4 regions of the Gordonia sp. VNK1 genome follow, and region 1 is predicted to be linked to each of the others. Evidence: riboswitches for the same ligand, from Rfam matches in the RefSeq annotation. Region 1 holds a riboswitch; each other region holds the start of a gene.

Region 1 (7,957 bases):
AACCGTCGGCCTGGCGCACCACGAGTCCGTCGTAGTCCATGTCCACGACCATCGCACCGAGTTGCACATCGACTCCCAGTGCGCGCAAACGCTTCTCGGCTCGGGAGCCCAACCTTTCACCGAACGGCGGCAACACCGCCGGTGCGGCGTCGAGCAGGATCACCCGTGCCTGCGTCGAGTCGATGGACCGGAAGGTGCCGCGCAGCGTCGTGCCGGCCATCTCCGCGATCTGACCGGCCATCTCGACGCCGGTGGCCCCGGCTCCGATCACCACGAACGTCAGCAGGCGATCACGCTCGATCGGGTCGGTGGACAGTTCGGCCTGCTCGAACGCCCCGAGGATGCGGCCGCGCAACTCGAGTGCATCGTCGACGGTCTTGAGGCCCGGCGCGAACTCCGCGAAATGATCGTTGCCGAAATAGGATTGGCCCGCACCGGCGGCGATGATCAGACTGTCATACCGAGTGGTGGTGACACGTTCGAGCATGCGTGAGGTCACCGCACGATTCTCCAGGTCGATGGCCTCGACATCGCCCAGTGCCACCGTCACATTCCGTTGGTCGCGAAGTATCACCCGCACCGGCGGTGCGATCTGGCCCTGCGAGATCACCCCGGTGGCGACCTGGTACAGCAACGGCTGGAACAGATGATGACTCGTGCGTGCGATCAGGGTGACGTCGACGTCGGCATGCTCGAGTCGACGAGCGGCAGCCAGCCCGCCGAACCCCGATCCGACGATGACGACATGGTGCCGGCGGGTCCTGCCGCCGGGAACCGGTACGCGCTGGGTCATGGCACGTTTCCTTCTGGTGTGGAATCGACACCCAGGCGGACGATGTCGGGAAACGGTGCTCCTTGCCGGTGGACTCCGGCTGCGCCAGTCGCACAACCGACGATAGCCCATCGAGCAACCGGTGGCGAGGCCGACTTAAATTCTTCGGCGCGAGAAAATCGTCGCCGCATTCGGGCGTGGACGGCGTCCGTCCCGACATTCTCTTTGCCTGTCTCAGCATCACGGGCCTACGGTGAATCGACCATCTGGAGCGACCGAGAGACCCGGCTCGTCGACGTCGCAGCAACCCGCCCCAGGGTGCTAACGCCGGGATCGATGGGAGACACCCCGTGACGTTTCGTGACCATGCCCCGCTGTCGGTGCTCGACCTCGCACCTATCAGCGAGGGTTCCGATCCTGCTGCTGCGCTGCACAATACGATCGATCTCGCGCAGCACGCCGAGCAGTGGGGGTATCGCCGCTACTGGGTGGCCGAACACCATTTCGCCGCCGTCGCGAGTTCGGTGCCGGCGCTGCTCATCGGTCAGATCGCCTCCGCGACCCGATCGATCCGCGTCGGATCGGCGGCGGTGCAGGTCGGGCAGACGACGGCGGTATCGGTGGCCGAGTCCTTCGGGATGCTCGACGTGTTCCACCCGGGCCGAATCGATCTGGGGCTCGGCCGATCCGGACAGCGACGCGCTGAGGCGGCGGCAACACCCGCGGGCCCGGTCGCGATTTCCGCACCGAGCGCGAGTCGGCTCGTCGACGGGGTGGTGATCCCTGAACCTGTCGATGTGACTGCGCTACTGGCACATTCGCCTCTCGCACGCAGCTTCGAGGTGTTGACGCAGCCGGGTGCGCAGCCACCGCACTTCGACGAGCAGGTCGACGACATCCTGTCGCTCCTCGACGGCACCTACACCAGTCCGTCGGGTCAGCAGCTACATGCGGTTCCGGGTGAGGGAGCCGACGTGCAGGTGTGGATCTTCGGCAGCAGCAAGGGGCAGAGCGCTCACGTCGCCGGTGCCCGCGGACTCCCGTTCGCGGCCAACTACCACGTCAGCCCCGGCACCACCCGCGAAGCGGTCGCGGCGTACCGGCAGGCGTTCCGCCCGTCGTCGGTGTTGGCCGAACCCTATGTGGTGGTGTCCGCCGACGTGGTGGTGGCCGACGACGACGACACCGCGCGGCATCTGGCCAACGGCTACGGGCGGTGGGTGCACAGCATCCGCACCGGCCACGGCGCCATCGAGTACCCCGACCCGGCGACGGCGCAGCCGCTGCCCGCCGACGAGCTGGCACTGGTCGCCGATCGGCTCGAGACCCAGTTTGTCGGCTCACCCGACACCGTCGTGCAGCGGCTCGCCGCACTCGGGCGCCTCACCGACGCCGACGAACTCGTCATCACCTCGGTCACCCATGACCATGCTGACCGGCTGAGGTCGCATGAGCTGCTCGCCAAGGCGTGGGGGCTGATCTGATGAAGCGCATCGCTGTCACCGCGAAACCGGCCGTCTCCACACTCGCCGTGGTGGCCGTGGCCGGTGTGCTCACCGCCTGTGGTTCTGGGTCCTCGGGCTCCGACGACGCCGGACCGCCGGTGCCGGGAGGCACCCTGCGTTACGGACTCTCCGACGCCCCCACATGCTCGGACCCGGCCCAGAGCGGCACCAACCAGACGATCTATGTCACCCGGCAGGTCGTCGATTCACTCACCGATCAGGACCCGGGTGATGGCCAACTCAAGCCCTGGCTCGCCCAGAGCTGGGAGGTGAGCCCGGATGCGCGGACCTTCACCTTCCACCTCAAGCCCGGTGTCACCTTCAGCGACGGCACCCCGCTCACCGCCGAATCCGTCAAGGAGAACTTCGACGCCATCGTCGGGCCGCTCGGCGCGGCCAAGGCACCGTTGGCGGCGACCTACCTCGGCGGATACACCGGCACCACCGTCGTCGATCCGCTGACCGCGCGGGTGGCGTTCGGTGCGCCCAATGCGCAGTTCCTGCAGGCCACCTCGACTCCACAGTTGGGGATTCAGTCCGACACCACCGTCGCCGCGACGCCGGAGGAGAGGTGCCAGGGCACCAACATCGGATCGGGACCGTTCGTGTATTCGGGCTGGGCGCAGGGCAAGTCGGCGTCACTGCGCAAACGCACCGGATACCGCTGGGGATCGTCGGTATTCGGTCACGCCGGTGACGCTTACCTCGACGGCATCGACTTCACGGTGATCGCGGAGTCCGGGGTGCGCACCGGATCGCTCGCCTCCGGGCAGCTCGACGCGATCAGCGATGCCCTGCCCAACGACAAGCCGCAGATCACCGGGGCCGGTGGACAGGTCCTCACCGCGGTGAACCCGGGTGTGCCGTTCGGGTTGCAGCCCAACGTATCCCGTGGTGTCCTCGCCGACGCCGCGGTGCGGCGCGCACTGCTGCCGGCGATCAACCGGCAGGAGTTGGTGACCACCGTCCTCGACGACGACTTCCATCCCGCCACCGGCGTCCTGGCGTCGAATACCCCAGGGTACTCGGACCTTTCGTCGGCCCTGACCTTCGATCCGGACAGGGCGAAGAAGATTCTCGACGACGCCGGCTGGAGGGCCGGCGCCGACGGAATCCGGACCAAAGATGGTCAACGCCTGAGCTTCTCGGTGCTCTACAGTCCGGTGTTCGCGGGCAACCAGGCCATCCTCGAACTCGTCCAGCAACAACTGAAGAATGTCGGCGTCGAGCTGAAACTCGACGTGGTGCCGGCGGCCACGGCCACGGTCCGACAGAACTCCGGTGATTACGACGCGATCTACTACAACGTGACGCGTGCCGACGGCGACATCCTGCGCACCCAGTTCGGGCTCACCGGACGAAACCTGAACCGGCGCGGACCGATACCCGCTCTGGACACGGCCTTGGCCGGGGAACAGTCCACCACCGACATCCCGCAACGCAATGCCGACCTCGCGACCGCACAACAACAGATCCTCGACAACGGACTGTTCGTCCCGACCATCGAACTGTCGCAGGCCATCGGTGCCGCGGCCACCACCCACCAGGTGACGTTCGATGCCTCGTCCCGGTTGCAGTTCCACGACACGTGGTTGTCCGGGCGGTGAACGCGACGATGCTGCGTTATCTCGGAATACGGTTCCTTTCGGCCCTCGGGGTGCTGTGGGCGGCCTTCACCGTGGCCTTCGTCATCCTGATCCTGCTGCCGTCCGATCCGGTGGCCATCGCCACCTCGGGTGATGCGTCGACACCGGTGGATCAGGCCGCGGTCGAGGCACTCAAGGCCCGCTACGGCCTGGATCGGTCGGTGTGGCAGCAGTATTGGTCGGCGTTGACCGGTGCGATCCACGGCGACTTCGGCCTGTCCATCTCGCAGGGCCGGCCGGTCACCGCGGTCATCGCCGACGCACTGCCGAGCACCGTCGCCCTGACCCTCACCTCGGTGCTGCTCGCCGTCGTCCTCGGGGTGGGACTGGCGGTTACCGCCACCTACACCTCGTGGTCATGGCTGCGACGCGGACTCCTGTCGATCCCGCCGCTGGTGGTGGCCCTGCCCACGTTCTGGGTCGGTCTGATCCTGCTGCAGGTCTTCGCGTTCCGGCTGGTGTGGTTCCCGGCCTTCGGTGACACCCGGCCCGGATCTCTAATCCTGCCGGCGTTCACCCTGGCGATCCCGTATGCCGGCGTGATCGGTCAGGTCCTGGTCACGAGTATGACCCGGACCGATGCCGAGCCGTTCGTCCAGACGGCAACCGCCAAGGGCGCGAGCCGGATTCGGGTCATCCGCCATCACATCCTGCGGATCTCGTCGCTGCCCGCGTTGACCGTGGCCGGGGTCGTGGTGGGCAACCTCCTCGGCGGTGCGGTGGTCGTGGAGACCGTGTTCTCGCGTCCGGGTGTCGGCAAGCTCGCCCAGAGTGCCGTGCTGGCGCAGGACATCCCGCTGGTTCTGGCCCTGGTGACGTTCTCCGCCGCGGTCTTCGTCACGGTGAACCTGCTGGTGGACATCGCCTATCCGTTCATCGATCCGCGAGTGCTGAGGCGGTCCGCCCCGACACCGACCGCCTCGCCCGTCGACGATCGCAGCCCACGTGAGGTGGTCAATGTCTGAGCAGAGTGCCCCGTCCTCGGTGTCGTCCGCGTCGTCGTGGTCGTGGCCGGTCTGGCGTGCGCGCCCCGACGCGATCGGGGTGTGGTTGCGCCGCAACGCCACCACGGTCCTGAGCGTGGCCGTGATCGCGCTGGCACTCGGATTCGCGGTCGTACCATCGGTGTTCGCCGATGGCGATCCACTCCTCGCGGTGCCCGCCGACAAGCTCCGGGCGCCGAGTGCCGAGCACTGGTTCGGCACCGACAATCTTGGTCGGGATGTTTACACGCGATTCGTCCACGGCGCGGCGTTGTCGCTGACCGCCACGGTCTCCGCCGTCGCGATCGCACTGGCGATCGGTGCCCTGCTCGGGTTGATCGCCGGCACCGCGGGTGATCTCACCGACGGTGTGATCATGCGCGCCATCGACGTGATGCTCGCGATTCCACAACTGCTGTTGGCACTCGCGATCATCGCCGCACTCGGATTCGGCACCACCAAGGTCGCCATCGCCGTCGCGGTGGTGCTCATCGCGGGATTCGCGCGCGTCATGCGGGCCGAGGTGTTACGGGTGCGTCATGCACCGTACGTGGAGGCCGCCCGGGCGTTCGGGGTGCCGCGACCGGTGATCCTCGGCCGTCACGTGCTGCGCAACTCGTATGCTCCCGTACTCGCGCTGGCCGCAGCCGAATTCGGCATGGCGATCCTGCTGATCTCCTCCCTGTCGTTCCTCGGGTTCGGAGCCACCCCACCGGCTCCGGAGTGGGGTTCGTTGATCTCCGAAGGCCGCAACTATCTGGCCACCGCGTGGTGGATGACCACCCTGCCGGGGTTGGCGATTGTCGCGGTGGTGCTCGCCGCGCACACCATCGGCCACCGCATCGCCGAGGGAGAACAGCGATGAGCACGCTCCTGACAGTGTCGGATCTGCGGGTGCGCTATCGGGTCGACCATTCCGAGACCGACGCCGTCGCCGGGGTCGACCTGAGGATCGAACCGGGCGAGACCGTGGCGGTGGTGGGGGAATCCGGGTCCGGCAAATCGACGCTGGCCCACGCCATCATCGGGTTGCTGCCGCGCAACGCATCCGCGTCGGGACGCGTCGAGTTGACCGGCGATCGGATCGACGGCCTGTCGGTGCGGGCCCTCAACCGGATCCGTGGGGCACGTATCGGTTTCGTTCCCCAGGACCCCGGCACCGCGCTCAATCCCGTACAACCGGTGGGTGATCAAGTCGCCGAGGTCTTGCGGATTCATGGTCGTGCTGCACGCAGGACCGCCCGTGCGCACGCCGTCGAGCATCTCGTGGAGGCCGGCCTCGACGATGCCGACCTACGCTACGGTCAACTCCCGCACCAGCTCTCCGGCGGACAACGGCAACGCGTGCTGATCGCCATCGCCGCGGCCTGCGAACCGGAGTTGATCATCGCCGACGAGCCGACCAGCGCGCTCGATGTCACGGTGCAACGACGCATCCTCGATCATCTCGAGGAGCGGACGAGCAGTGGGGCGACGGCACTGCTGCTGATCACACACGACATCGGCGTCGCCGCCGACCGGGCCGACCGCATCATCGTGATGGCGGGCGGACGTATCGTCGAAACCGGCACGGCACAGCAGATCCTCGATGATCCGCAGCACGGATACACCCGACGCCTGATCGCCGATGCGCCCGGGCTCACCTCGCGACGGCTGGTCGCCCCGATACCGCCGGAGGCGCCGATCGTCGCACGCGCAGAACATGTCTCGAAGACCTTCCGGGTCGGGCGCGCCGGTCGGATCGCGGCCGTGAACGACGTCTCGCTGCGGGTGCGGTCCGGGGAGACGCTCGCGCTCGTCGGGGAGAGCGGGTCGGGAAAGACCACCACCGCGAGAATCCTGGCCGGCCTCGAATCGAATGACGCCGGTCGGATCGAGGTGGGTGACCGACGCAGTGACGTGGGGTTCGTCTATCAGAATCCCTACGCCGCGATGAACCCGAAACTGACGGTGGCGCAGATCATCGCCGAGCCGCTGGGCCGGACACCGCGCGCCGAACGAGATCGCCGGGTGCGGGAGCTGCTGATCGCGGTGGCGCTGGATCCGGCTCTGGCCACCCGTCGCCCGACCGCGCTGTCCGGCGGCCAGCGTCAGCGGGTGGCGATCGCCCGGGCACTGGCCACCACACCGCGCCTGCTGATTCTGGACGAACCGGTGTCCGCGCTCGACGTCACCGTGCAGGCGCAGGTGCTGGCATTGCTCGCCGACCTGCAACGCGACCACGGCATCGGGTATCTGTTCATCTCCCACGATCTGGCGGTCGTCCGTCAGATCAGTCACCGCGTCGCGGTCATGCGGGCCGGTGACATCGTCGAAGAGGGCGACGTCGCAGATATCTTCGGCGATCCACGTCACGACTACACCCGCCAACTCATCGCGGCCATCCCCGGAGAGGGTCGCGCCCATCGCCCCACGGAGGCCACTCATGGCTGATCACATCCACCTCGCCGTCGCCCTTGCCGATGCCGGATGGCATCCGGGGGCGTGGCGCGAACCGGCCGCGCGGCCCACCGAACTGCTCACCGGCGGCTATTGGGCGGACCTGGTGGGCGAGGCCGAGGCCGGAGTGCTCGACTTCGTCACCATCGATGACGGACTCGGTCTGCAGCGTGATCATCCGTTCGTCCCGGACCGACGTACCGACCGGGTGCGGGGCCGGCTCGACGCCGTGCTCATCGCCAATCGGATCGCCCCGACGACGCGGGCGATCGGTATCGTCCCGGCCGCGATCACCACCCACACCGAACCATTCCACACATCCAAAGCGGTTGCGACACTGGACTTTGTCAGTTCCGGGCGGGCGGGCGTGCAGTTGCGGGTCGACGGCAGCGCCGCCGATGCGGGACTCTTCGGCCGCCGGACTCTACCGGATCTGGTGCCCGGTGACCTCGATCCGGTGGTCGTCGACGCGCTGTTCACCGAGGCCCGCGACCACGCCGAAGTCCTTCGGCGCCTGTGGGATTCGTGGGAGGACGACGCCGAGATCCGTGACGTGGCGACCGGCCGGTTCATCGACCGGGACAAGCTGCACTACATTGACTTCGAAGGTGA
Region 2 (7,957 bases), on a different contig from region 1:
CTTGATGTTGGGTCCCATCAGTGAGAACAGCAGTGAGAAGAACACGGCCACACCGAGGGTCGCACCGATCTGCCGGAAGAACGTGGCGGTTCCGGTCGACAGTCCCATATCCTTGGGCGGCAGGATGTTCTGCATCGCGAGGGTGATCGGCTGCATCAGATTGCCCAGGCCGAAGCCGAGCAGTGCGGCATAGAGCATAACCACCCACACCGGCGTGGTGATGCTGACGTAGTGCAGCAGGAATGTCGCGACCGTGATCAGTACCGACCCGAGGATCGTGAAGACCTTGTATTTGCCGGTGCGCGAGATCAATTGACCCGACGCCACCGATCCGGACATCAGTCCGAGCACCATCGGCAGCATCTGCAGTCCGGCCACCATCGGGCTCGAACCGCGCAGCACCTGGTAATACTGCGGCAGCATCGAGATGCCGCCGAACATCACCGCGCCGACGACCATCGATACGACGATGCCCTGCGCGAAGACCCGATTCTTGAACACCCGCAGCGGGATCAGGGCGTCGTCGCCCATCTTGTTCTCAATCCAGATGAACGCAGCCAGCCCGACGACGGCAATGGCGTAACACACGATCGACTTCGTCGACCACCATCCCCACACGCGGCCCTGCTCGGCCACCACCAGGATCGGCGCCACTGTCACCGCGAGTGCCGTCGCGCCCCAGTAGTCGGTGCGGGTTCCGGTGCCCTTGTTCTGGTCATAGTTGAGGACGGCGTAGACGACGAACAGCGCGATGATGCCGATCGGCACGTTCACCAGGAACACCCAGCGCCACCCGGAGATCCACAGGATCGACGACTGGCCGGCGAAGAAGCCGCCGAGGACCGGGCCGAGCACGCTCGAGGTGCCGAACACCGCCAGGAAGTAGCCCTGGTACTTGGCTCGTTCCCGGGGCGGGACGATGTCGCCGATGGTGGTCAGTGCGAGGGTGAACAGACCACCGGCACCGAGCCCCTGGAGCGCTCGGAAGCCGGCCAGCATGTACATCGACGTGGCCATCGAACACAGCAGTGACCCGATGACGAAGATCGAGATGGCCAGCAGGAAGAACGGTTTGCGGCCGTAGATGTCGGAGAGCTTGCCGTAGAGCGGGGTGACGATCGTGGAGGTCACCAGGTAGGCGGTGGTGACCCAGGCCTGCAGGTCGTAGCCCTGCAGGTCGTCGGCGATGGTGCGGATCGCCGTCGAGACGATGGTCTGGTCGAGGGCGGCGAGGAACATGCCGATCATCAGTCCGGCCATCACTGTGAGGATCTGGCGATGCGTCAGACCGGCACCCGCGTGTTCTACGGGTGAGGCCGACGAGGCGGCCGCCGCGTCATGGTTGGTCATCGGGGTCCTTTCGATCGGGCTGGGATTCGTCGTTGGCGTGCTTCCCGGATGGGGGTCTCGCGCAGTCGGGAACCATGAAGGTCTCGGTGGCGTCGACGAATCGGTTGAGCAAGCTCACCAAGGTGGAGAGTTCGTCGGCGGTCCAGTCCGACATGGCGTCGTTCATCGCCGCGCGCCGAGCCGAGCGCATGGCCTCGACCTGGGCGTCTCCGGCTTCGGTGATCACCAGCAAAGTCGCCCGTCCGTCGTGCGGGTCGGCCTCCCGACGCACCAGCCCCTTGTCGACGAGTTGGGCGACCTGTCGGCTGACCGTGGACGGATCGGAGTTGAGCGCGCCCGCGAGTTCGCGGGAACGCATCGGTCGGCGCTGCAGATGGAAGAGTCCCTTGAACGCCGCGATCTCGACGTCGCCGTCCGGTGTGCGCAGGGTCGTGTGCACGGCTCGGTCACGTACCCGCAGGTAGCGGGACAGCGCGTCGAAGAGGCGGTCGACCTCGACCGGATCGAGCATGGCGGATCCCCCCGGATGAGTCGGAGCATTTCTTCGGTGCGCGAATCAATCAGTTGCAATGTGCACCTAGTTGGACTGCGCAAGTATGCGCTCGAATGTGCCGCGATCGCAAACGCCATTAGGATCGGTGGCCGTGACCCCTTCGCCCCCACCCACCGCGTCCGGAACCCGCCCTCACTTCACTTCGATGCCTGACCTGGCATTACGGGATCTCGGCGGTGCCGTCGTGTGGTCGAATGACGACCTGTTCGCGGAGGCGCAGAACCTCATCTCGACGCCGCCCGCGGAGTACCGGCCCGCGACGTTCGGTCACAAGGGCCAGATCTATGACGGCTGGGAAACACGGCGTCGTCGTCGCGATGGGGTCGACCAGGCGATCATCCGCCTCGGCGCTCCGGGCGTGATCTACGGCGTCGTCGTCGACACCGCCTGGTTCAAGGGCAATTACCCACCGTTCATCTCGGTGGAGGCCGCCGCCAAGGAGGGTGTGGTCTCCGTCGACGAACTGGTCAACGACACCGAGTGGATCACCATCGTCGACAAGAGTCCGGTCGACGGGGACACCCGCAATCCGTTCCGGGTGGATGCCAAGGACCGTTTCACCCATGTGCGTCTGACGATGCACCCCGACGGCGGCATCGCCCGCTTCCGGGTGCACGGCCGAGGCGTGCCCAACCCGCACTTCTTCCGGTACGGCCACTTCGACCTGGCCGCGCTGGAGAACGGCGGCCTGATCACGGCCTGCTCCAACATGTTCTACAGCTCACCGAACAACCTGCTGATGCCCGGCCGGGCCCGCCACATGGGTGAGGGCTGGGAGACCTCCCGACGCCGCGACGACGGCAACGACTGGGTGCAGGTGCGCCTGGCCGGCCAGGGGCGGGTCAGTCTGATCGAGCTCGACACGAGCTACTTCCTGGGCAATGCACCAGGCGCCGCCACGGTCCGCGGCCGTGACGGCGACGACGGCGAGTGGTTCGAGGTCCTGCCCCGCACCGAGCTGCAGCCCGACACCCGGCATCGGTTCGTCATCGACCTGGACCGGCCGATGACCGAGGCACGGCTGGACATCTACCCCGACGGGGGCATGGCCCGGTTCAAGCTGTACGGACTGCTCACCGAGGAGTCCTACGCCGGGCTCATCGAGCAGTGGGAGCGCGGCGAGGCCTGAGGTCGAGTCTGTGCACTCCGGACCGGTGCGAGATCTGCGGATCAGGCGACGCCTCGGGCGGCACCGGTGAACGCCGGCAGCACGAGCTGACGGACCCGGTTCTCGGTCGCCGACCCATCCAACGACACCAGGATCACCGCGTCGGCGACCTCGGCGGCGTAGATGTCGCGGATGAGGGTGACCAGCCCGCCGGGTGTGCCGATGTAGCGAACGGTGCCGCCGTCGAGCTCGTCGGGGATACCCGCGACCGCCGCCCGTGCCGACGCGGCATTCGGGGCGATGGCCACCTCGACCTCCAGTGCCACACTGAAATTCGCGGTGTCCCGGGTGCCGGATCGCAGCACCGACCGCGCCCGCTGCGCGTCGCGAAGGGTCGGTCGACGCACCACGATCGGCGCGTCGATGGCCGACACGTCCCCGGCCAGTGCCACGCGCAGACCGGGGCGGCCGATGCTGATGCGGACGTCGGAGAGTTCGGCGGTCATGGGTGTGCCTTTCCGGGAGCAATGCGGGTGAGTTCGGTGAGTGCGGTGACGAGCCGGTCGACGTCGGCGGAATCGGTACCGAGGCCGAAGCTCGCGCGGACCGCCCCGTCGGTGTGTCCGAGTCGGGCCAGCAGCGGATGCGCGCAGAACTTGCCGTCGCGCACGCCGATTCCGTGATGATCGCTGAGGTACTCGGCGACGGCGCGCGGCGTGTGTCCGTCGACGGAGAAGCCGGCGATGCCGACGCGATCGAGGTCGTCGGAGAAGATCCGCAGCGGCGTCACGTCGGCGACGCCGGCCAGCCCGGCGTCCAGACGGGCGCGCAGTTCTGCCTCATGCAGGCCGATCAGTTCGAATCCGAGATCGACGATGGCCTCGCAGGCGGCGGCAATGGCGATGGCGCCCAACACATTCGGTGAGCCGGCCTCATGCCGCGCGGCGCCCGAGTGCCAGGCGGTGGAGGCGCAGTTCTCGTCGGGTCCGTCGACGAGGCTCACCTGCGCCGACGCCCCGCCGCCGGCAAGGTACGGGTCAGCGGCGTCGAGCCAGTCGCTGCGACCGATGAGGACTCCGGATCCAAAGGGTGCGTAGAGCTTGTGGCCGGAAAAGACGAGGTAATCGATGCCGTGACTGACGATCGACACCGGTCGGTGTGCCACCAGTTGCGCGGCGTCGACGAGGATGCGGGCACCGTGGCGGTGGGCGATCGAGGCCAGCCGTGAGATGGGCAGCACCTCGCCGGTGACGTTGGATGCCGCGGTGACGGCGAGCAGGGCGGCCGGCGCCGCGGCGAGTTCGGCGTCGAGCGCGGCCAGGGTGTCCTCGAGGGTGTCGCACGCCGAGACGATGCGCGCGGACCCGTTGTCGCGGGACACCCACGGCAGCAGGTTCGCGTGGTGCTCGATGTCGAGAACGACGACGTCACCGGGGGTGCAGTGGGCGGCCAGGTTGATCGCGTCGGTGGTGTTGCGGGTGAAGACGACGGTGTCGTCGGTGCGGCCACGCACGAAACGTCGGACCGTGTCCCGGCACTGCTCGTAGCGGCGGGTGGTGACCTGCGACAGGTGGCCGGCGCCGCGGTGGACGCTGGCGTACTGACTCACCGACGCCGCGACGGCGTCGGCGACGGCGGTGAGGGCGGGCGCGCTGGCCGCGTAGTCGAAGTTGGCGTAGCGGATCTGATCACCGCTGGTCAGCGGGACGAGTTCGGCGGCACCGACGACCGAGGTCAGCGGTCCGATGGTCGACAGGTCGGCGGCATCGGACTGCACCGCGCAGTCGTTGCGGCAATCAGTGGTGGTGGCGACAGCAGTCATCGCAAAGGCTCCTTGGAATCCACGCTTGCCGTGCCCGGTCGGTACACGGCCAGGTCGTCACCCGGAGCACCCCACCGCGGAGGAGGGTTGCCGGCCAGCTAGCCGGGGCTTGTCGCTGGCACTCATGACCTGCACCAAGGGTGGCCTACGGCGCGCAAGGGTGTCAATTTTCACTCAGCGTGAGCGAAAGGCCGCGGCCCGTCGTCGCCTAAGTTGGTTGGGTGCCCGTCTCCGATACCCACGCCGCGTCACCGTTCGTCCTGTCGCGGCCGCACGGGACGGTGCGAGCGCGCGGCGTGCGGACGCGATTCGCCGACGCCGACGACGCCGCGACCCGGCTGCGCAGCGGCGCCGTCGATGCGGTCGTCGGGGCGGTGGCCTTCGATCCCTCGGCCCCGTCGGCGCTGTTCGAGCCGGTGACGCTGTCCCATGAACCGACTCCGCTCGCCGGGAGCCGACCACCGCGCCGGACGCTGATTTCGTCGGAGCAGATTCCCGATTCGGCCACCCATCGTGATCGGGTGCGTGCCGCGTTGTCGGCGATCGCCTCCGGCGCATTGGCGAAGGTCGTCCTCGCCAGAATGATTCGGGCTCAACTGGATTCGCCGGTCACGGTCGACGGGCTGCTGGCCGCACTCGCCGGCGGCAACAGCGAACACAACGCCTTTGCCGTCGACACCGGCACCTCGTGGCTGCTCGGCGCGAGCCCGGAACTGTTGCTGCGCAAGGACGGTCGCGAGGTGACGTGCCGGCCATACGCCGGTTCGGCGCCGCGCTCGGCCGATCCGGAGGCCGACCGGGAGTCCCGCGAGAAGCTCGCGGCGTCGGAGAAAGATCACCGCGAGCACGCGTTCGTCGTCGAGCACCTCCGGGATCGCCTGGCACCGTTGTGCCGCGAACTCGCGATCCCCGATGAGCCGCAGTTGTTGTCGACCGGCGAGATGTGGCATCTGGCGACCCCGATCCGGGCGATACTCGACGACGACGCCGTCGGCGCCCTGGATCTTGCGATCACGCTGAGTCCGACACCGGCGGTCGGCGGCACACCGAGCGAGGTGGCCACGGAATTCATTCGCGCACACGAGGAACCGCGCGGGTTGTACGCCGGTGCGGTCGGGTGGGCCGACGCGGCCGGCAACGGCGAATGGATGGTGACCATCCGGTGCCTGGAACTCGAGCCCGACCTCCGTTCCTTCCGCAGCTGGGCGGGTGGCGGCATCGTCGCCGACTCCGACCCCGATGCCGAACTCGCCGAGACCACCGCGAAACTCCTAACGGTATTGCGGGCGTTGGGTATCGAGGACTGACTCGCCGCGTCGAGTGGGCGCCCTTTCCCGTCGAGTGGGCGCCCTTTCCCGTCGAGTGGGTGCCCTTTCCCGTCGAGTGGGCGCCCTTTCCCGCCTTGCATCGCGAGTTCTCGGGACACCCCGACGCGGCAGGTGAACTCCCGATTGTCGAGGGCGCGCACCGAGTCGGCATCGATGACGCCGTACCCGTCGAGATAGCCGGGTTCGTCATCCTCAGCGTCGAGGGTGGATTGGTCGGCGACCACGAAGATCGATGCGCGGGCGGCGGCACAGGTAGCGGCGGTGGGGCGCGGTGTTCGGGACCAGTACACAAACAGCTTGCTGCGGACCCCGACTGGGCGGAACCCGGCTGGGCGGAGGCCAACTCTGTGCCGGCGACCACAGGTGCGTCGACTGGGATCGCAGGATCTGCTGGATCCTCGCCCATGCCATCGTCAGTGCGAGCACCGCCAGGAACCACGTCGGAATCGCGTTGCTCCTCACACACCGGAGACCGACCGCCAATCGGTCCTGCCCCTGGTCAACGCGATCAACGCATCGGCACGACGCTGCTCCAGCCGGTTTGGGGCCATCGACCGCGAATCCGCTGACTGCGGCGAAGCCCTGGCTCGACGCCCGCCGGATACACCCGGAAGAGCACAGACGAGTTCACCTGAGCCAGAACCACTTTCACGCACCTCGGCCCCACCCGGAACTCCCGGGTGGGGCCGTTGCATATCGACCGAGGCCAGCCGATCAGATCCACATCCACAGCCACTGACGGCTGCGCGGGTCGTAGCGACGCACGCGGCGACGACGCTGGACGCGGACGGGATTGTTGTTGCGGCGAGGTGCGGGCATGATGAACTCCTGTGTTCATAGACGTGAGATCCGCTGTGTGCGTTTCTCTCTGACGTCTTCCACGATGCCGGTCCACCCTTGCGGTGCCGTGCACACGACCTGCCAGATTGCTGCGCGACCGCAAACCGCGGCCACACATCGGTCAGCCCAGTGCCTGATCCAGGTCGCCGAGGAGGTCGTCAATGCCCTCGAGGCCCACCGACAGCCGAACCACCGAGTCACCCAACCCGATCGCCGCCCGACCCTCGGGTCCCATCGCCCGATGGGTGGTGGTCGCGGGGTGGGTGATCAGTGACTTGGAGTCGCCCAGGTTGTTCGAGATGTCGATGACGCGGAGTGCGTTGAGCACGTCGAAGGCGCGTTTCTTGCCCTTGACACCGCCCATTTCGGCCAACTCGAAGGTGACGACGGTGCCGCCACCGGACATCTGCTCCTTGGCGAGCTCGTACTGCGGATGTGATTGCAGGAACGGGTATTTGACCCACCCCACCCGCGGATCGTCCTCCAGGAACTGCGCGATTCGCAGTGCCGAGGCGACCGACGCGTCGACGCGCAGGCGTAGGGTCTCCAGACCCTTCACCAGCGTCCACGCGTTGAACGGGCTCAACGCAGGACCGGTGTGACGCATCAGCGTCTGCACCGGGCCGTCGATGTACTCCTTGGTGCCGAGCACCGCACCACCCATCACGCGGCCCTGCCCGTCGATATGCTTGGTGCCCGAGTAGACGATGACGTCGGCCCCGAGTTCGAGACCACGCTGCAGCAACGGGGTGGCGAACACGTTGTCCAACACCACCTTTGCACCCGCGGCATGCGCCAGCTCGGACACCCGCGCCACGTCGACGAGGGTCTGCATCGGATTCGACGGGGTTTCGAAGAACACTGCGTCGGCAGGCGTGGACAACGCCTTCTCCCACTGGGAGAGATCCTCACCGTCGACGAATTCCGTTGTCACACCCCAGCGCGGCAGGATCTCG
Region 3 (7,957 bases), on a different contig from region 1:
GCCGTACCCCTTGCCCTCGTACTTGGCGACGAGATCGTCGACGCCCACCCCGCTGAGCGCCGACTGGATGGTCAGCAGGTTGCTCACACCCGGCTTCTCGGCCGGGTCGAACCGGATGACCGAATCGGTGTCGGTGACCGCCGAACGGATCTTCTTCGCCGAGCGCTTCGGGTCGTCGAGGAGGTTGATCAGACCCTTGTCGGTGTCGGCGGACTTGCTCATCTTGGCCGTCGGATTCTGCAGGTCGTAGATCTTGGCGAATTCGGAGACGATGTGCGCCCGCGGGACGACGAAGGCCTTCCCGAAGCGCTTGTTGAAGCGCTGTGCGAGATCACGGGTCAGTTCCAGATGCTGACGCTGATCCTCTCCCACCGGGACGAAATCGACGTCGAAGGCGAGGATGTCGGCGGCCATCAGGATCGGGTAGGTGAACAGGCCCACGCCGGTCGCGTCGGTGCCCTGCTTGGCGCTCTTGTCCTTGAACTGCGTCATGCGACCGGCCTCACCGAATCCGGTGATGCACTGCAGCACCCAGGTCAGCTGCGCGATCTCGGGGACGTGGGACTGCACGTACACCGTCGCACGGGCCGGGTCGACGCCGACCGCGAGCAGCTGGGCCACCGACAGCCGGGTGCGATCGGCGAGGGTCTTCGGGTCGAACTCGACGGTCAACGCGTGCATGTCGGGGATGAAGTAGAACGCGTCGAACTCGTCCTGCAGTTCTACCCACTGCTTGACCGCGCCCAGGTAATTGCCCAGGTGGAAGGAGTCGCTGGTGGGTTGAATGCCCGACAGCACACGCCGGCGCGGCGCGGCGGATTCCGAAACGTCACTCATGACACCAGATTCTCTCAAACCCGGTCACTCGTAGATCACGGTGACCGGCGCGTGATCCGACCAGCGGCGGTCGTAGGAGTCGGCGCGGTCGACGAACGCCTTGACCGCCCGCCGGGCCAGGGCCCGATTGGCGAGTTGATAGTCGATCCGCCACCCCGAGTCGTTGTCGAAGGCCTTGCCCCGCCACGACCACCAGCTGTACGGGCCGTCGACGCCCGGATGCAGTTCGCGCAGCACGTCGACCCAGCCGGATCCGAGGCGGTGCGCCACCCACTCCCGTTCGTGGGGCAGGAACCCGGGGTTACGGAGATTGCCCTTCCAGTTCTTGATGTCGGACTCGGCGTGGGCGATGTTCCAGTCGCCGCCGACCACGACGTCGCGGCGGCGTCGTGCCGCGGTGGTCAGGTAGTCGCCGAACTCCGTGAGGAAGCGTTTCTTCTCCTCGAACTTCGCGGCCTCCTTGTCGGTACTCGACGGCGTCGGGGCCGCCGCCCCCTTGGGGAGGTAGAGACTCCCGACGGTCAGTGGTCCCGCTCCGGATCCGACGCCGTCGGCGAAGTCGGCCTCGAGGTAGCGCCCGGTCGGGTCGAACTCGGCGCTGCCGAAGCCCGTCCGCACCGCCGTCGGTGTGACCTTGCTCATCACTCCCACCCCGGCATGGCCCTTGACCACCGATTCGGTCATCGTCAGCTGCCATCCCCGATCGAGCGCCGGCCCGAGCGCCTCGCGCGCCTGTTGTTCGCTCGCCCGGATCTCCTGGAGCAGCACGATGTCCGGATCTGCCGAATCGAGCCAGGTCAGCAGGCCGGGGTTGATCTCGGATCGCGCCTTGGTGGCCGCCCGGATGCCGTTCACGTTGACGGTGGTGATCGTGGTTGTCACGGCTCCACACCCTACGTCGATGCTCCGACATCCCAATCTGGACTGGGTCCAAGGTTAGGCAACCCTTGCGTACCGTCGGGGTTTTATGTAATCCTCACCTAACAGTCAGATGAGGTGAGTTCCGATGTTCGTTTGTATCTGCCGCGCGGTGACCGAGGACGAGGTCCACGAGCACTGCTCCCAGGGTGCGCGGACCGTCGATGCCATCAGCGACCGCTGCGGCGCCGGCGAAGGATGCGGAACCTGCCTCGAACGACTCTCCGAGATTCTCAGCGAAAGGACCGCCGTCACCAGCGCCGCCTGACACACGCCGAGCTCGACCTCATGTGAATGACTCACATGGGGCCATTGGTCGTGTTACCGTTCGACTCATCATTCTTTGAGCCGAATGGAGTTGTGTCATGCGTGGAGATGACGAGGTCATCGCCCTGTTGAACGAGCAGCTGACCAGTGAGCTGACCGCCATCAACCAGTACTTCCTGCACGCGAAGATGCAGGACAACTGGGGTTTCACGGAGTTGGCCGGCAAGACCCGCGCCGAATCGATCGAGGAGATGACCCACGCCGAGATCCTCACCGACCGCATTCTGTTCCTCGAGGGTCTGCCGAACTATCAGAAGCTGCTGCCGCTGCGCATCGGGCAGACCCTGCGCGAGCAGTTCGAATCCGACCTCGCCATCGAACTCGAGGTGGTCGACCGGCTGAAGCCGGGAATTGCCCTGTGCCGCAGCAAGGGTGACATCACCTCGGCGAAGCTGTTCGAGGAGATCCTCAAGGACGAGGAACACCACATCGATTACCTCGAGACCCAGCTCGAACTGATGGACAAGCTCGGCGAGCAGCTGTACATGGCCAAGATCGTCGCGACCCCGCCGGACGTGGGCTGAGTCGCCGGGATTCCCCGAGCATCAGACTTCAACGCATATCAGTGGCGCCGCCTGTCCGACAGGCGGCGCCACTGGTGTCTGACCCCCGTGTCTGACCCCCGGGTCCGCGATTCACACCGTCTCGGCGGGTGAGGTCTGCCGGCTCTGCATCCAGATGCCGCGCACCCGACGATGCTGCGCCACCAGCGCGGCCACCAGGACCACGATTCCCGCCACCGCCAGGGCGGCGCCGAGGATCGACGGGGCGCGGTAGCCGTATCCGGCCGCGATCACCACACCACCCAGCCAGGCGCCGGCGGCGTTGGCGATGTTGAGCGCCGAGTGATTGAGCGCCGCCGCCAGCGTCTGCGCATCTTCGGCGACATCCATCAGCCGGGTCTGCAGCGCCGGCACCATCGAGGTACCGCCGACGCCGACGAAGAACGTCAGGATCAGGGCCGCCCACACGTTCTGCACCAGGAGCGCGAACAGGAGCAGCACCAGTCCGGTGCCGGTGAGTCCCACCAGGATCGACAGCGCGACGTTGCGGTCGGCGGCGATGCCGCCGACGATGTTGCCCACCACCATGCCGAGACCGAACAGCATCAGCGCGATCGGCACCAATGACACCGGGAGCCCGGCCAGCGATGTCAACGCGGTGTTCAGATAGGTGTAGAAGGCGAACATGCCGCCGAATCCGACGACGCCGATGAACAGGGTGAACCACACCTGCGGTCGACGCAGCGCGCCGAGCTCGGTCATCGGATTGGTGACGCGCATGTCCTGCAGCGACGGCAGATTCATCGCCAGCGCACCGATCGTCGCCACGCCGACCACCACGACGACCACGAACGCGCTACGCCAGCCGAAGTGCTCACCGAGCCACGCGGCCATCGGCACCCCGGCGACATTCGCCACGGCCAGCCCGAGCATGACCTGACCGATCGCCGCGGCCCGCTTCCGCGGTCCAGCCAGGTGGGCGGCGACCAGTGCGGCCACCCCGAAGTACGCGCCGTGCGGAAGACCCGCGACGAACGGCGCCGCGATGAGCAGACCGAACGTCGGGGCCACCACCGTCGCCGCATTGCCGATGGTGAAGGCCACCATCAGAGCGATCAGCAGGGTGCGTCGCGACATCCGCGCGGTCAGCGCGGCGATGAGCGGTGCGCCGATCACCACACCGAGGGCGTAGGCGGAGATGACGATGCCGGCGCTGGGTTCACTCACCGACATCGCATGGGCGATGTTGGGCAGCAGGCCCATGGCGACGAATTCGGTCGTCCCGATGCCGAACCCGCCGAGAGCCATCGCCAGGATCGCCCACCGGATCGGACGGGCGGGCGAGGGCGGCGCGCTCGCCGAGGTCTCCGAGGGTGAGGAGGACTCGACGACGGAGTCGGCAGGCGTGTGGACGGACTCGGGCATAGGTCCACCAACCACCGCGCGGGCGCCGAGGATTCCCATTCGGCGGCGTGAGGTCGTTCACATGGCAAACGGCGCGCGCCGCACGGAGCCGAGCGCCCGAGGCGGGCGTCGTCGGGTCAGCCGACGCCGACCGGTTCCTTCGAGGCGTCGACGGCTGCACCGTCGGCGGTGGGCACGGCGCTGCCCGTGGTCTCGGGCGTGGGCGACGAAGTGACCGACGGCGTCGGGTCAGCGGTGGGCCCGGGCGTGGCCGACGGCGTGGCACTGCCGGTGGGCTCGGGCGTGACCGACGGCGTGGCGCCGCCGGTGGGCTCGGGCGTGGCCGACGGCGTGGTGTCGACGGTGGTCACCGGCGTCGCCGGTGAATCCGACGTCGATGTTTCCGGTACCTGCGTTCCGCCGCCGAGGCTTCCCGGAGTGCCATCGGTCTGCGCGTCGCCGCTGCCCTCGGCCTCTTCCTGCGTCTCCCCCGCCGACAGCGTGCTGACGCCGTACGACCTCGCGGACGCCGGCGACGAGGACAGCGCCGCAATCGTCTGCGATGCCGTCGTCTGGGATGCCGAGTCGGGGCCCCACGGCACCGTGGTGATGCCCTCGACGATCCGCTCGGCCCAGTACCGGACGAAGTTCACCGGCAGCAGCACGATGCTCGTCGCACTCGCCGCGAGCGCCACCACACCCTGCTTGAACAGTGCCGAATCCCACTGCAGCACACCGTTGAGGATGTCCTGGAAGTCGAACAGATTCGGGAGGTAGGCGCCGTAACCCAGCTCCGGCAGCGGTGGCAGCCAGTCCATCACCCAGCGGATCGGGACCTGGAAGTCGGACAGGGTGATTCCGATGATGTCCGGGAAGCGGAATCGATACGGCAGCAGATCGGGCACCGACCAGTCGAGTCCCACGGCGTCGACGAGATTCTGCACGATGATCGCCGACGATGACGGCGACGAGATGGTGCACGTCCGCACATTCTCGAGGGTGCCGGTCTTGGTGCACGTCATCTCACCGTCGACCGAGCCCAAATCCCAGATGACGTCGTCGCCGGGATCTTGATACATGTGATACGGGTACTGGCCGTGTTTGACCCAGTACCCGAAGAAGTCGTCGACGACGCCGATCGGGTCGTGCAGCACATCCGGCAGGTCGCAGATCGGATCGCCCTCGATGCAGTAGGTGGTCACCGGCAGGCCGCCGTAATCGGCCCCGCTACGCGGGCCCGACATGGTCAGGCCCGGGATGACACCGACGAGGGCCGATTCGATGCCCTGTCCCCACAGGGTCCCCACCATCCGGGGATCGGAGTAGAGCTCACCGGTGACCTTGCTCGAATCGATGACGGTGCCGTCCTCGAGCGGGCGGTTCTGACCGAAGTCGGTGAGGACGTCGCCGGCGATACGCGCACCCTGGGAGTATCCGACGATGACGATCTTGCTGTCGGGACAGCTCTGCTGATACGTCGCGACGGCCTGCTCCAGGTTCGCCCTTCCCTCGGCCTCGCTCGCGTTGTAGCCGACCGCTCCCAGCGGCCAGATGGTTGCCGAATACGGCACCGGGATGATGTCGTAAGCATCTTCGCCCGAGTAGGGACTGTTGGTAAGCTCCTGCCACTGCGGCCCGTGCCCGGTGTATCGCTGCTCGATCCCCACCAGGTAACTCGCGTCGGTGTTCCACGTTCCCCCGACGGTGAAGACCGCACCGGGCGCGCAATCGCTCTCCTGCGCGAGCGCCACCCCACGCCCCAGGAATGTCGCCGTCACCAGCGACGCCGCCACCGCACCCACACCAACCGTGAGAGCTGCGAGTCGAATGCGACGTCGGTCCCCGAACCCTGCCATAGCGTGCAGCGTAGGCCGATGTCCAGTAGTGGATATCGAAAACCGGCCTCACGATCCACAATTCCTCCGGCCGGAGGACACCACCGCGCTCTCGAGCGCACCGCGCGGTGCCGTTTCGGTGGCCACCACGCCCGCCACCGTTCCAACCATGGTGAGCAGGAGGGTTATCAGCCCGGCGTGGCCGTGCTATATCCTTGTCGCCAGGTCATGAGCATCAGCGACAAGCCCCGGCTTGCTGATCGGCAACCCTCCAACCGCGGTGGGGTGCTCCGGGTGATGACCGGGTTGTGGGACGACGCAGTGTGTCCCCGGCAAGCGCGGGTCCGAAGGTCGGACCCCATCAGGGTTCCAGTAACCCTGCCGACCGTAGAAAGTGATCTATTTCCATGTCTGACGCAGCCAACGACGGCACCGTGAATCCTGTGGACACCTGGAGCTTCGAGACCAAACAGATCCATGCGGGTCAGAGCGCCGACGCCGCCACCAACGCTCGCGCGCTGCCGATCTACCAGACCACGTCGTACACCTTCAACGACACCACCCACGCCGCCAACCTGTTCGGGCTGGCCGAGCCGGGCAACATCTACACCCGCATCATGAACCCGACCCAGGACGTCGTCGAGCAGCGCCTGGCCGCTCTCGAGGGCGGTGTCGCCGCACTTCTCGTCGCGTCGGGGCAGGCCGCCGAGACCTACGCCATCCTCAACATCGTCGAGAACGGCGGGCACGTGGTGTCGAGCCCGCGGCTCTACGGCGGCACCTTCAACCTCTTCCACTACACGCTGCCCAAGCTCGGCGTCGAGGTCTCCTTCGTCGAGGACCCGGAGGACCTCGAGTCGTGGCAGGCGGCCGTGCGCCCCAACACCCGGGCCTTCTACGGCGAGTCGGTCTCGAACCCGAACAACGAGATCCTGGACATCGCAGGCATTTCCGAGGTCGCGCACCGCAACGGTGTGCCGCTGATCGTCGACAACACTGTCGCCACCCCGTACCTGCTCAACCCGCTGGCGCACGGCGCCGACATCGTCGTGCACTCGGCGACGAAGTACATCGGTGGACACGGCACCGCGATCGGCGGCGTGATCATCGACGGCGGTACCTTCGACTGGCGGGTGCAGCGTGACGGGGTCGACCTGTTCCCCGGCTTCACCACCCCCGACCCGAGCTACCACGGCGCGGTGTTCGCCGATCTCGGCGCGCCCGCCTACGCCCTCAAGGCCCGCGTGCAGTTGCTGCGTGACACCGGTGCGGCGATCTCGCCGTTCAACGCCTTCCTGCTCGCCCAGGGCCTGGAAACCCTGAGCCTGCGCATCGAACGGCACGTCGCCAACGCACAGCGCGTCGCCGAGTTCCTCAACGACCATCCGCAGGTCTCCTCGGTCGCCTACGCCGGCCTGTCGTCGTCGCCGTGGTACGCGCGCGGACAGCAACTGGCACCCAAGGGCCAGGGCGCGATCATCGGCTTCGAGATCGTCGGCGGTGTCGACGCGGGCAAGCGTTTCGTGGAGGCCCTGACGCTGCACAGCCACGTCGCCAACATCGGTGATGTGCGTTCGCTGGTCATCCATCCCGCCTCGACCACCCACAGTCAGCTCACCCCCGAGGAGCAGCTGGCCGCGGGTGTGACCCCCGGTCTGGTCCGCCTGGCCGTCGGCATCGAGGGCATCGACGACATCCTGGCCGACCTCGCCCACGGTTTCGCCGCCGCACAGTAATTCGGACTCGAGACAGGAGCACACACCCCGTGTCGGTGAGCATCGACCCCCAGGCCTCCGCGGCGCATCAACCCGAGTGGGAGCAGGTCCCCGACGGGCAGATGGTCCGCATGCGGGTGGGGTCGTTGGCTCTGGACAACGGGGAGGTGCTCGACGACGTCACCCTGGCGTTCCAGCGCTGGGGGACGTTGTCACCCGAACGCGACAATGTCGTCCTCACCCTGCATGCGCTGACCGGTGATTCCCATGTCACCGGACCCGCGACCGACGAGCAGCCCTCCCCCGGATGGTGGGACGGCCTGATCGGTCCGGGTGCGGCGATCGACACCGACGAATGGTGTGTGATCTCGGCGAACGTGCTCGGCGGGTGCCGCGGTTCGACCGGTCCGTCCTCGCC
Region 4 (7,957 bases), on a different contig from region 1:
GCAGCCAGGCGCAACGCAATCTTGATGCGATGCACATGTTGTTGGTGTCGGCGATGAAAGAAGGCGTCCTCGGCAAAACTCATCGAGGCCTGCCCGTGGCGTTGATCGCGAAAGCGTCCGTGACGGATCTGCTGGCCGGCGCCGGATATGCCACCACCGCTTCAGGTTCCACCATTCCTATTCCGGATTTGCTGACCGCGTTGGGTGAGGTCACCGACCCCACCGATGTGCAGCAGTTCCTGGCGGTGTTCTCCGACGCCATCGACCTGCCCCTGTATCTCGGGCGGTCCCGACGCCTGGCATCCACCGAGCAGCGGATCGCGTCGTTCTCCCGCACCGGCGGTGAAGTGTGCTCGTTCCCCGGCTGCGGACAACCCGCGTCGCGTTCGGAAATGCACCACGCCAAACAGGACTGGGCCAACGGCGGGAAAACCGACATCACCGACCTTGCGCCGGCATGCGGGCCGCACAACCGGATGGTCGGCCCCAACCCCGGGCAGTACACCACCGGCATCTACGAAGACGGCCCCCTCGCCGGACGTTGCTGGTGGCAACTCAACGCCGAACCCGGGATGCCGGCAAACCCGAAGATCGTCAACGATCACCCCGACATCACCGCACTCTACGAGCAGAAACTCGACCAGATCCGCGACCAGATCCACCGCGACCACAACGGCGCGGATACCGGCACCGATAGTGGTTCCGGGGCAACCGAAGCCGCAGACACCGATGCGGTCGACGCCGAAGCGGTCGATGCCGAAACTGCTGACATCGAAGCCGACGCCGAAGCAGAGGTTGAGACCGAGTCGGTCGAAGCCGACGCCGCCGCCGACGTCGATGTACCGGCCGATCCCGACGTTGACAGCGACGACGAGGACACCGCGCCGTCGGCTGTGGATGCCGAAACCTTGTCCGATCGTGGTCTTTTGAAGGATCATCAGGCTCCGACCGCCGACTCCTCGAGCATCGACGATATAGACAGCGTCGACGAGGATGACGATCACGACGGCGACGTCGTCGGACGCCAGCCCGACCCGGTCATCGACGAATACGATTCAGGCGCAGGCCAATCCGACCCTGTCGAGCCCCGACCACCCGACGGGCCCGACGCCATGGGCGACGAGCACTCCGACGAACCTGGTGTCACCAACACCGGGGAGATCGACACCGCTGCGGCGCTGCGTCGTGCTCTGAGTGCCCGTATCCAGGTCGGCGGCACGATTACCGAAGGGCAGGCACGTCAGCACCTCATTCGTATGGGTCGCGTCGAGCCCGAGGTCGAGCGACCCGAGATGGACGCCGCCGGCATGATCCCGCGCGGGAATCGAGCCGAACGTCTCCTGGCCGCCCTGCAACACGCCGGCCTCGACACCTCCTGAACCCACCCCGCGCCCACGGGCCCGAGTGCGTCGCCTCCCGGGACGTGGCAAGCCCCACTTACGGACTCAGCGCTCAGCGTCGGCCGCCATCAGGGGATGCGAATGCCTCCGAACGTCAACGTGCGCCGAAGAACGAAGCCGAGTTCCTCGTACAGGCGGATCGCAGTGACATTGGCAGCCGCGGTGTGCAGGAATGGGATTTCGCCCCGGGCACGGATACCCGCGGCGACCGCGAGGACCAGCCGCGTCCCCAACCCCTGCCCCCGGAACGCCTCATCGGTACAGACGGCACTGATCTCCGTCCACCCCACCGGATGGAGACGTTCCCCGGCCATGGCGACCAGCTCTCCCCCACGCCGGATTCCGAGGTAGGTACCCAGCTCGATGGTCCGCGTCAGAAAGGGCCCCGGACGCGTGCGCCCAACCAACGCCAGCATCTCCGGCACGTCGGCGCGCGTCAACACCACCGCCTCGGCGTCTGCCGCGCCCCACACGTTCGTGCCGACCATCTGCACACCCGGGATATTCATCGACACCGCCCACCCGGGCGGGGGCGAGGGCAGATCGCCGGACACCGGCAGATCCGCGCCCGGCCCATAGAGTTCGGCCGCGTCGGCCCAATCCTGCGGAGTCGGGTCCTCGGGGAAATCGCCGTACACCGACACATCGCGGGGGTAGCGGAGCACCCGTCCGCGGCGCTCCGCGAAGTGCGCATGGGGGCCGGTCAGAGCCGAACGCACGGCGTGATCGAGCACCCCGACATCGGCACTGCCGACGGCCGAAACATCCGCCGCCCGGTCTGTTGTCATGTCCTTGTGTGTGGTCACCTCACCCGACTCCTTTCGCCCCCACCTCTCACGGCTCCGTTGGTCATAGTTGGTCGCCGCCGCAGTCAACTCCATTGTTGCCCCCGCACGGCTGTTACTCCGCGCGGCAGTTCACTCTCCGATGAGTCGTGCACCGAGGTGATCAGGAGTCCGAGCGGGGTAGTCCGGGCGGGTTGATCTGGGAGGCAGGCACTGCCTCGGCCGAGAGATTCCATGCGGCAATCCATTTCGCGTATACACCGGTCTCGATCAAGTGATTGATCGCCGCCGCGATCGGAGCGGCGAGCCCGGACCCCTTCTTGGTCGTGGCGGCGATCATGCCCTGCAGGCTCGCACCGGCACCGGAGTAGGTGCCCGCGATGCGGGTGGCCTTGGGAGTGTTCGCGGTCTGCCGGACGTGGTAAGAGATCGAGGGATTGGGCCCGAGATACGTGTCGATCTTGCCGGACGCCAGGGCGAGATTGGTGGCGTTCGAATCCGGGAAGTGGACGACGGTCAGCGTCTTCCCCTCCGAAGCCAAAGCATCACGCCACGCCAACAGGATGCGCTCCTGATTCGTTCCCGAATTCACCGCGACCGTCTTTCCCGCCAGCGTGTGATAGTCGCCGTCGAAGTTCCACGAACTCGACGCCGGCACTTCGAATGCCAGCTGGTCGCGACGGTACGACGCGAAATCGTACTTGTCCTTGCGTTCCTCGGTCACGGTGATGTTGGAGAATCCGACATCGACTCGCCCACTGTCGATTCCGACGAAGAGGTTCTCCCAGGTCGAGTTCTCGATCACCGGTTTCAGTCCGAACACCGATGCCACCAGCCGGCCCAGATCCGGCTCGGCACCGGTCAACGTGTGTTGGTCGGACCCGACAAAGGCCAACGGCGGGTATCCCGACGGGAGTGCGCCGATCCCGATGGACAATTCACCCGAGTCACGGACCTCCTGAGGAAGCTGACCGCGAATCGAATCCACCTGCGGCACAGACAGAGTGACTTCTTTGGCGGCTCCGTTCGAGACGGCACCGACCACCACCGAGCCGGGTGTGGCGGTGTCGTCGGCGGATGCCCCCGCGCACGCGCTGAGTGCGGTCGCGGCGATCACCCCGCCGACAGCGAGGGCGGCGACGCGCCGGACGAACGATCGATGTCGAGACATGACTACTCCTTCAGTGGGTGGGTGTGGGCGGGAACCGAGTGACTGCGGTGCCGGAACGCCGGCCTGGCCGACGGACTCCCGAGCGGCGATGAATCGTCTCCGGCCACGTGCGCCGGATGGTGTTACCGGGCGTGCGTCAGAGGACGCGGCGCAGGAAGTCCTGTGTCCGTGGGTGCGACGGATGATCGAGGACCTGGTCCGGCGTGCCCTGTTCGATGATCTCGCCGTGATCGATGAAGATCACCGAGTCGGCGACCTGACGCGCGAAGCCGATCTCATGGGTCACGATGAGCATCGTGGTACCAGTGGCCGCGAGATCAGCGATCACCGAGAGCACGTCGCCGACCAGTTCGGGGTCGAGTGCCGAGGTCGGCTCGTCGAACAGCAACACTCGCGGCTCGAGCGCAAGAGCACGCGCAATCGCCACACGTTGCTGCTGACCGCCGGACAGTTGCCGCGGATAGGCATCGGCCTTGTCGGACAACCCGACTCGGTCGAGGAGGTCACGGGCCCGCGCCACCGCTGCGGCACGCGACAACACTCCGCTCGCCGTGGGCGCCGCAGCAACGTTGTCCAGGGCGGTGAGATTGGCGAAGAGGTTGAAGTTCTGGAAGACGAAGCCGACGTCACGTCGCTGACGCAGGATGACCCGCTCCGGCAGCTCCTTGAGACGCCCACCCCCGACGCGGCGCACGCCGATCAACTCTCCCCCGATGCTCACATGTCCGGCGTCGAGGCGGTCGAGATGATTGATCGTACGCAGCAAGGTGGACTTTCCCGACCCGGACGGGCCGAGGATCGCCGCGACCCGACCGGGTTCGACCGTGAGATCGATTCCCTTCAGAACATGGAGGTTTCCGTACCAGCGATGGGCGTTGCGCACCTCGACCCGAGCACCGGCGCCGGTGACGCCAGCCAGGTCCGCGGCGTCGATGCCGACTCCCGATGCCGCGTTCATGATGTCCACCTCGATTGCCGGCTGAGTGTCGCCGCGGTCATCCGCAGTCGCTGCAGCGGTGTCGGCGGTAGGGTCCGAACCGCACCACGCGCGAAGTATCGCTCGACATAGAACTGTGCGACCGACACGATGCTGGTCAGGACGATGTACCAGACTGTCGCGACGAGGAGCAGCGGCACCACGTCGCCGGAGTAAGTGGAACTCTGGGTGGAGACGACCCCGAACAGATCCAGCAGCGACACGTAATAGACCAGCGACGTCGCCTTGATCAGACCGATCAGGAGGTTCACATAGGACGGGACGATGGTGCGCAACGCCTGAGGAAGGGTGATGCGGAGAAAGTGATAGTGGCGCGGCAATCCCAGTGCCGCGGCAGCGTCGTGCTGGCCGGCGTCCACCGACAGCACTCCGCCCCGCACGATCTCGGCGGCGAAGGCCGATTCGTGCAGGCTGATCCCGACGATCGCGATGATCAGCGGAGTCGCCAGATCGGCCTCGGAGAAGTGAAAGAACCCGGGCCCGAACGGAATTCCCAGACTCAGCGACTCATACAGCGCACCGAAGTTGTACAAGATCAGCAGCAGCACGATCAGCGGAATGGATCGGAACACCCACACGTAGATCCAACTGACCGCTGCCAGAACGGGACTCCGCGACAGGCGCATGAGGGCCAGGACGATACCCCCGAGCAACCCGAGAACCGCACTGTAGGCCGCCACCTCGAGGGTTACCCAGAGTCCCTCGATCACGACCGGACGAAAGAACCAGTACGCGAAGCGATCCCACTGGAAGAACGGGTTGGTGATCAGCCCGTGGACGATCTGCGCGGCGATCACGGCGACCACTGCCGTGAGCATCCACCGCCCCGGATGACGCAGCGGTATCACCGGATCACGCGACGGCGGCGCGGGTACATCGACCGGCACGGTCGGGTGATCATCGCGGGCCTGCGGCGACTCCGTCAGCGCCACCGAGCCCGCATCGCGGCCCCGAGATGCCGTCATCTCCGGCCCGCCGAACCCTGTGGTCTCGTCGACAACGACGTCGAACGGCATGACACATCCAGCAACATCAATACAACCTCTTCCGGCCACACGGTGGCCATCGCGCTTATCGGTCCGATACCGATCCGGTTGTCACCTGGAGCACCCCACCGCGACGCGAGGGTTGCCGGCCAGCAAGCCAGGGCTTGACGCTGACGCTCATCACCGTGGTCAGAACGCTACTGCGCGAGGATGTTTCGATGTCGGGTTTGCACCCGCGAGAGTTTTTCTCTGTGCAGAGGTGAAGATCTCGTGCCGAACGAGCGGCCGATCAGACCCGCCGCTCGCCCGCGATCTCGGCGAGGAGACGCTGATGGATATGGGCCGACAGGAACGGCGAGACGTCACCGCCCAGTTTCGCGACCTCTTTCACCAACGAACTCGACACATGCGCGTAGCGCGGATCGGTCAGCAGAAAGATCGTCTCGACGTCGGCCAGGTCGCGGTTCATCTGGGCCATCGGCAGTTCGTAATCGAAGTCGACCGCCGACCGCAGACCCTTCACGATCGAATGGATCGAGTTCTCCCGCAGGTAGTCCACCAGCAAGCCGGTCCACCGGTCCACCCGCACATTGGGCAGATCGGCACAGTCCTCGGCGATGAGTTCGAGGCGCTCGTCGACGGTGAACAGTCCCCGTTTGTTCGGATTCACCACGACGGTGACGACGAGTTCGTCGAAACACCTCGCGGCGCGCTCCACCACATAACGGTGCCCACGTGTGAAGGGATCGAAGGAGCCGGGGATCACCGCACTGGTCATGACCGTTGAACCTACCCGTCCCCTGCGGCCCACCGTCGCATGCCCACGTCGACGGCGGTGTCCCCGTACATCTTCGTCAGGATCACCTCGAGGTCCTCCGGCCAGCTCACCGACGTCCGCCGGGCACGTTCGAGAATGATCAATGCATCGGCGGACACCCACCGCTCACCGAGTCGCGCGAGGTCGTCCTCGATCTCAGCCGGGTCGATGGCATACGGCGGGTCGCTGAAGACGAGATCGAACGGCTGTGAGGGCGAGCCGGCCAGGAAGGTCGACACCGACGAGGTGACGACCTGCGCATCGGGGGCGAGGCCCAGCGCCGCGACGTTCGCCGTGATGACACCGCTCGCCTTGCGGCGTGCATCGACGAAGGTCGCCGTCGCTGCACCCCTCGACAGGGCCTCGATGCCGAGGGCACCCGATCCGGCGTACAGATCGAGGACGTGGGCGCCGTCGAGGTCGATGCGGGCGGCGAGCATGCTGAACAGTGCTTCTCGCACCCGGTCCGAGGTCGGTCGGGTGCCGTCGTCGGGGACCTTGAGTCGGCGTCCACCGAACCGGCCGGCAATGATGCGGGTCACCCCGCCATTGTGCCCCAGGGCCGCGCCGACGAAGGGGAGCCCAGCGCGCCCGTGCGACCCCGCTCTGCCGCCCTGCAGATCCCCCGATGTGACTGGCCTCACATGTGCCCGCTGAACTGGGAATTGGTGGGTCATTCCGTGACCGATTTCCGTCGGTGGGTGAATCCGACGACACACATTGTTAACGTCGGATCCGTCATGAGCCCGTCCCACATAAGAACGGCCCCATCCAACACACTCACTCTCGACTACCGCATTCCGACGGTGACCGACGGAACCCGGCTCTGGGAGATCGCCCGCGATTCCCGCGTCCTCGACGTCAACTCGAGTTACGCCTACGTACTGTGGTGCTCCGATTTCGCAGAGACGTCCATCGTTGCCGAAGTCGACGGCCGCGCAGTCGGATTCGTCACCGGCTACCGCCGACCGTCGGACCCGTCGACCCTGATGGTGTGGCAGGTCGCCGTCGACGACGACCATCGCGGCCACGGCATCGCCGCCGCGATGCTGCATCGCCTCTTCGATCGCACCGCAGAACGTGGCATCGTCGCGATGCACACCACCATCAGCCCGGATAACGTTGCCTCCCAACGGCTTTTCGCGTCCGTGGCAGCGGCCCGCGGCCTTCGGTTCGACCGGCGCGATCTCTTCGCCGCGACGGACTTCCCCGACGCCCACGAGCCCGAGGATCTCTACCTGCTGGAACCCGAGATCCCGGAACCCTGAGGGACTTTCAGGACTGACGTTTCGACGGAGCTCAACGAGCGGTGTGACGGAGCTCAACGAGCGGCTTGACGAGCTCAACGCACGGTGTTGAGGGAGCGCACGGTGTGACGGCGCTCAGCGAGCAGTTTCGACCGGGCTCGCACTGCGATCGTCCGCCCGCCGGTGAAGTGGCACGGTTCGGCACAGGCGGCACCGTAGTGCCGCATGCGATTCCGTCGCATGCGCGTCCGTATCCCTTGCGCTCGTTGGTATTCCATCGCGCATGGGGCACGACCCGGGACGCGGCCGTGCGTCATTACCCACGATTTTTCACCTATCGGAGGTTTGTTCATGAGTATGTTCGATACAACGATTGACGATTCGGTCTTCACCCAGCACGAATCCGAGGTCCGCAGCTATTGCCGCAATTGGCCGACGGTATTCGGCCGGGCCCGCGGATCGTGGCTCACCAACACCGACGGCGATCGCTATCTGGATTTCTTCGCCGGCGCCGGATCGCTGAATTACGGTCACAACAATCCGGTCCTCAAGTC

What was found. A riboswitch is a leader RNA that binds a small molecule or an ion and turns the genes downstream of it on or off. The one in region 1 is predicted to bind S-adenosylmethionine.
Region 2: another riboswitch for S-adenosylmethionine. It lies ahead of ABLE94_RS21240 (aminotransferase class V-fold PLP-dependent enzyme); the one in region 1 lies ahead of ABLE94_RS17455 (LLM class flavin-dependent oxidoreductase).
Region 3: another riboswitch for S-adenosylmethionine. It lies ahead of ABLE94_RS08300 (bifunctional o-acetylhomoserine/o-acetylserine sulfhydrylase); the one in region 1 lies ahead of ABLE94_RS17455 (LLM class flavin-dependent oxidoreductase).
Region 4: another riboswitch for S-adenosylmethionine. It lies ahead of ABLE94_RS05060 (amino acid ABC transporter permease); the one in region 1 lies ahead of ABLE94_RS17455 (LLM class flavin-dependent oxidoreductase).

The regions. Positions count from the first base shown of each region.
Region 1 covers NZ_JBDZDJ010000014.1:91,815-99,771, reverse strand. The annotation lists gene ABLE94_RS17460 (NAD(P)/FAD-dependent oxidoreductase) at 1-793, opposite strand, end outside; ZMP/ZTP riboswitch at 816-895, opposite strand; SAM riboswitch class I at 1,032-1,115, shown strand; gene ABLE94_RS17455 (LLM class flavin-dependent oxidoreductase) at 1,123-2,256, shown strand; gene ABLE94_RS17450 (ABC transporter substrate-binding protein) at 2,256-3,884, shown strand; gene ABLE94_RS17445 (ABC transporter permease) at 3,893-4,888, shown strand; gene ABLE94_RS17440 (ABC transporter permease) at 4,881-5,771, shown strand; gene ABLE94_RS17435 (dipeptide ABC transporter ATP-binding protein) at 5,768-7,339, shown strand; gene ABLE94_RS17430 (LLM class flavin-dependent oxidoreductase) at 7,332-7,957, shown strand, end outside.
Region 2 covers NZ_JBDZDJ010000022.1:19,675-27,631, forward strand. The annotation lists gene ABLE94_RS21220 (MDR family MFS transporter) at 1-1,350, opposite strand, end outside; gene ABLE94_RS21225 (MarR family winged helix-turn-helix transcriptional regulator) at 1,337-1,861, opposite strand; gene alc (allantoicase) at 2,049-3,032, shown strand; gene ABLE94_RS21235 (hypothetical protein) at 3,074-3,517, opposite strand; gene ABLE94_RS21240 (aminotransferase class V-fold PLP-dependent enzyme) at 3,514-4,833, opposite strand; SAM riboswitch class IV at 4,850-4,963, opposite strand; gene ABLE94_RS21245 (isochorismate synthase) at 5,055-6,140, shown strand; gene ABLE94_RS21250 (O-succinylhomoserine sulfhydrylase) at 7,123-7,957, opposite strand, start outside.
Region 3 covers NZ_JBDZDJ010000005.1:163,761-171,717, forward strand. The annotation lists gene trpS (tryptophan--tRNA ligase) at 1-837, opposite strand, end outside; gene ABLE94_RS08275 (exodeoxyribonuclease III) at 862-1,719, opposite strand; gene ABLE94_RS08280 ((2Fe-2S)-binding protein) at 1,844-2,023, shown strand; gene bfr (bacterioferritin) at 2,121-2,606, shown strand; gene ABLE94_RS08290 (MFS transporter) at 2,718-4,010, opposite strand; gene ABLE94_RS08295 (cutinase family protein) at 4,127-5,845, opposite strand; SAM riboswitch class IV at 6,049-6,169, shown strand; gene ABLE94_RS08300 (bifunctional o-acetylhomoserine/o-acetylserine sulfhydrylase) at 6,232-7,560, shown strand; gene metX (homoserine O-acetyltransferase MetX) at 7,590-7,957, shown strand, end outside.
Region 4 covers NZ_JBDZDJ010000003.1:249,033-256,989, forward strand. The annotation lists gene ABLE94_RS05040 (HNH endonuclease signature motif containing protein) at 1-1,379, shown strand, start outside; gene ABLE94_RS05045 (GNAT family N-acetyltransferase) at 1,469-2,188, opposite strand; gene ABLE94_RS05050 (ABC transporter substrate-binding protein) at 2,349-3,356, opposite strand; gene ABLE94_RS05055 (amino acid ABC transporter ATP-binding protein) at 3,493-4,314, opposite strand; gene ABLE94_RS05060 (amino acid ABC transporter permease) at 4,311-5,369, opposite strand; SAM riboswitch class IV at 5,416-5,524, opposite strand; gene coaD (pantetheine-phosphate adenylyltransferase) at 5,629-6,117, opposite strand; gene rsmD (16S rRNA (guanine(966)-N(2))-methyltransferase RsmD) at 6,129-6,698, opposite strand; gene ectA (diaminobutyrate acetyltransferase) at 6,897-7,424, shown strand; gene ectB (diaminobutyrate--2-oxoglutarate transaminase) at 7,755-7,957, shown strand, end outside.